DNA from 2 places in the Streptomyces sp. NPDC058195 genome. Region 1 is predicted to be linked to the other one. Evidence: predicted binding sites of a transcription regulator. Region 1 holds the regulator's gene; the other holds the start of a gene.
The links. The regulator HspR, encoded in region 1, represses chaperone genes until heat shock. The targets are predictions, from matches to a motif close to TTGAGNNNNNNNNNCTCAA.
Positions count from the first base shown of each region.

Region 1 (2,198 bases):
CCAGATCGCCCTGGAACTCCGCAACCCCGGGCTCGTGCAGTACCTGGCCAACGTGTTCGAGCAGCTGTGGACCCGGGCGGCGCCATTGCGCGAAGAGGTCAAGTACGAACCGACCTCGCTCGGCATCAGCGGGGTCCAGCGGTCCATCGCCCAGCTTCTGGTGGAGGGGCATGTGGACGACTCCATAGCCCGTCGGCTCGGTATGAACGTCCGTACCTGCCGCGCCCATGTCGCCAAGCTCGCCGCCGCCCTCGGCAGCAGCAGCCGGGCCCAGCTCGGCTACCTGATAGCCCGCTCCGGCATCCTCGAAGAGGACTCCTGACCCCGCGGGGCCCGGGACGCCGCGAAGGCTCCTGGCCCCTCGACGGTTCCCGGCCCCCGGCGACTCCTGGCCGGACGAGGGCTCCTGGCCGCGCACCGCTCGCGGGCCCGGCGCCCGGGGCTGGCCACGACCGGCTCCCGGAGGGCCCCGCCCCGGAACACGGCAAAGGGCCGGGAGCCGCCCCTCAGGTCGGCTCCCGGCCCTCCTCGGCCGTATGCGGCCCCGTCTCAGCCCTTCGGCCGCTTGGGCCGCCAGACCACCAACGCACTGGTCTGCTGCACGTCCTGATAGGGCACCAGATCACGCCGGTACGAGGCGTGCACCTGGGCCTCGCGCTGCTGCATCGCCTGCGCCGCGCCGTCCACGGCCGCCGAGAGCTCGGCGACGCGCTGCTGGAGTGCGGCGACCTGGTTCTCCAGCTCGATGATGCGCTTGATGCCGGCGAGGTTGATCCCCTCGTCCTGCGACAGCTGCTGCACCGTGCGCAGCAGTTCGATGTCACGGGCCGAGTAGCGCCTGCCGCGCCCGGCCGTGCGGTCGGGAGAGACCAGGCCGAGGCGGTCGTACTGGCGCAGGGTCTGCGGATGGAGCCCCGAGAGCTGGGCCGCGATCGAGATCACGTACACCGGTGTCTCATCGGTCAGTTCGTACGGATTGCGTCGTCGGCCGTCCACCTCAAGCTCCCTTCGCGGCCTGGAACAGTTCAGCCCGCGGGTCGTGACCCGCGGTCGCCTTACGGTATGCCTCCAGCGCGTCCCGGGCCTCGTCGCCGAGGTCCTTGGGTACCGCCACCTCCACGGTGACCAGCAGGTCGCCCCGGGTGCCGTCCTTGCGTACGGCGCCCTTGCCGCGGGCCCGCATCGTGCGCCCGTTGGGCGTTCCCGCGGGCAGCTTCAGCGTGACCGGCGGACCGCCGAGCGTGGGCACCTTCACCTCGCCGCCGAGGGCCGCCTCCGTGAAGTCGACGGGGACGGTGACGGTGAGGTTGTCGCCCTTGCGGCCGAAGACCGGGTGGGCGTCGACGTGGACCACGACGTACAGATCACCGGCCGGACCGCCGCGCTCGCCCGGACCGCCCTTGCCGCGCAGCCGGATCCGCTGGCCGTCCGAGACGCCCGCCGGAATCCTGACCTGCATGGTCCGGGAGGACTTGGCCCGTCCGGAGCCCTTGCAGACGTCGCACGGGTCCTGGGCGATGAGGCCCCGGCCCTTGCAGTCCACACAGGGATCGGTGAGCGAGAAGCCGCCGCCGGAGCCGCGCGAGACCTGGCCGGTGCCGAGACAGGTCTGGCAGACCCTGGGGGTGCCGTTCTTGTCACCGGTGCCGGAACACGCCTTGCAGGGCGCCTGGCTGGACATCCGCAACGGGACGGTGGCCCCGTCGACCGCCTCGGTGAAGCTGAGCGTCACCTCGGACTCGATGTCCTGGCCGCGGCGCGGCTGCACCCGCGGTCCCGCGCCTCCCCGGTTGAACAGGCCGCCGAAGACATCGCCCAGGCCGCCGCCGCCGAAGCCGCCGGCACCGCTCTGGCCGCCCCCGCCCTGACCGCCTCCGAAGAGGTCGCCCAGGTCGAAGTTGAAGTTGCCTCCCGCGCCCCCGGGACCGGCCCGGAAGCCGCCGTTGCCGAAGAGGGCACGCGCCTCGTCGTACTCCTTGCGCTTCTTGCTGTCGCCGAGAATGTCGTTCGCCTCGGAGATCTCCTTGAAGCGCTCCTCAGCCTTGTCGTCGCCCTTGTTGGCGTCCGGGTGGAACTCGCGGGCGAGCTTCCGGTACGCCTTCTTGATCTCGGCGTCGGTGGCGTCCTTGGGGACGCCGAGGACCTTGTAGTAGTCCTTCTCGACGAAGTCCTTCGTGCTCATCGACGTCCCTCCTTCC
Region 1 covers NZ_JBHVVM010000001.1:63,036-65,233, forward strand. The annotation lists gene ACFVWY_RS00290 (helix-turn-helix transcriptional regulator) at 1-322, shown strand, start outside; gene ACFVWY_RS00295 (heat shock protein transcriptional repressor HspR) at 550-996, opposite strand; gene dnaJ (molecular chaperone DnaJ) at 998-2,182, opposite strand.

Region 2 (2,198 bases), on a different contig from region 1:
AGGTATTCGGTGATCCGCTCCTTCACGTCCTGGAGACCGGCGTGCTCGGCGTCCAGGACCCGCTGGGCGCCGCGGATGTCGTAGGCGTCCTCGGTCCGCTTGGTCCAGGGCAGTTCGAGGACGGTGTCGAGCCAGGTCCTGATCCAGGAGCCCTCGGGGCTCTGGTCGGAGGCCCGCTCCAGCTTCTCGACCTCCTTGAGCGCCGCCTCGCGGACGTGCTCGGGCAGATCGGCGGCCTCGACGCGGGCCCGGTAGTCGTCGGACGCGTCGGCGGACCCGGATTCGCCGTTGAGCTCGGCGAGCTCCTTGCGCACGGCGTCGAGCTGGCGGCGCAGCAGGAATTCGCGCTGCTGCTTGTCGACGCCCTCCTGGACGTCCTTGGCGATGGACTCGGCGACGTCCTGCTCGGCGAGGTGTTCGCCGAGCCACTGGATGGCGAGCTTCAGCCGGGCGACCGGGTCGGCCGTCTCCAGGAGCCGCACCTTCTGGGCGGTGGTCAGGAAGGGGGAGTAACCGGAGTTGTCGGCGAGCGCGGAGATGTCCTCGATCTGCTGGACCCGGTCCACGACCTGCCAGGCCCCGCGCTTCTTCAGCCAGCTGGTGGCGAGCGCCTTGTACTCCTTGACCAGCTCGGCGGCGGCGCCGGGCAGCGGGTCGGGGACGACCGGGTCGATCCGGGCCCCCTCCACCCAGAGCGCGGCCCCCGGACCGCTGGTCCCGGCCCCGATCCGCACCCGGCCCCGGCCGCGGATCAGCGCGCCCGGGTCTCCGTCGGAGAGCCGTCCGACCTGCTCGACGGTGCCGATGACGCCGGTACCGGCGTACGTACCGTCGATCCGCGGCACCAGCAGCACCTCGGGCTTGTCCCCACCGGCCCGGACCGCCGCCTGCGCGGCCTCCACAGCACCCCGCACCTCCGCGTCGGACAGGTCCAGAGGCACCACCATCCCGGGCAGCACGACCTCGTCGTCGAGCGGCAGCACGGGCAGGGCGAGCGGGGTAACCGCGTTGGAATCCGTAGCCATGATCTCCCCTTCGGCAGTCAAGTTGAGCTATGCAGACTCAATGCTCCTGAGCCGCCCAATGTTCCCAGGGGGATGTTCGCTCTGAGCGATCGCCACCTCACCTCCTCTGGCTCCTGGCGCGACGCGCGAGCCCGAGGAGACGGACATCGGGATCCTCGTCGTACCGGGCGGCCCTCGCCGCCGCGCGCACGGCACCGGGGAGCTGACGCCCTCTCCCCGGCCCCCGGGATGCCCGCCCCTCCCCGGCGCCGCCGCCCCTCCTCCCCCGCCTGGCGCCGCGCCGCCCGGAGACTGCTCCGTACGGATGAGCAGCGGTGGTGCGGCGGGGCGTCCTGAGAACAATGGGGCCCATGTCCCATGTTTCGTCCAGTGGCGGCGGCGCGTCCCCGCACGGCGGGGAGACGCCCGCGGAACGTGCCGACCGCAACCTGGTCGAACTGCTCCAGGAGCTGCGGGTCGTGCAGACGGGTGTGCAGATCGTCTTCGCCTTTCTCCTCGGCGTGGCCTTCACCAGCCGGTTTCCGGACCTCGACACCTTCGAACGCGCCACGTACGTGGTGACGCTGCTGCTCACGGTGGTCGCCTCGGCCGTGCTCGCGACTCCGGTCGCCCTGCACCGCGGCCTGTTCCACCAGGGCGTCAAGGACCGGATCGTCGCCCTGTCCGCGCGGCTCGCCAAGATCGGTCTGGTCTTCCTCGCCCTCGCGCTCAACGGCGCCGTCCTCCTGCTCATGACCGTGGTCCTCGGCCGGGCCGCCGCCGTCGCGATCACGGCCGCCACACTCGCCCTGTTCGCCGGGCTGTGGTTCGTGCTCCCCAGAGCGCTGCTCCGCCCGCACCCGTGAACCGTCCAGCGGGAATCCGCCGGGGCGCGGCGACGGGCGGAGTTCTCCCCCGGGCGACGAGTGCAGCGGGCTCCACGACCACGACGGCGGCCGGGGACGGACCCGGTACCGGACGATCCGGCGAGGCCGGTAACCGGCTGGCTTCGGACCGTGCCGGGAGGCCAGGATGGCGAGGTCCCCGCCCGCTGCCATCGGAGATCCGCGCCATGTCCGGCTTCCCCCGCACCGAAACCCCCGCCCCCGTCACGCTCGACCGCCGCGAAGGCCCGTACGGGGAGGTCGTGCTGCGCAGACGGGGGGACGACTTCGAGATCATCGCCAACGGGTG
Region 2 covers NZ_JBHVVM010000027.1:105,059-107,256, forward strand. The annotation lists gene lon (endopeptidase La) at 1-1,025, opposite strand, end outside; gene ACFVWY_RS28020 (DUF6328 family protein) at 1,376-1,870, shown strand; gene ACFVWY_RS28025 (spermidine synthase) at 2,077-2,198, shown strand, end outside.
Region 2: lon (endopeptidase La) is a predicted target of HspR. The motif match lies at 1,048-1,066, and genes of this name have one in related genera.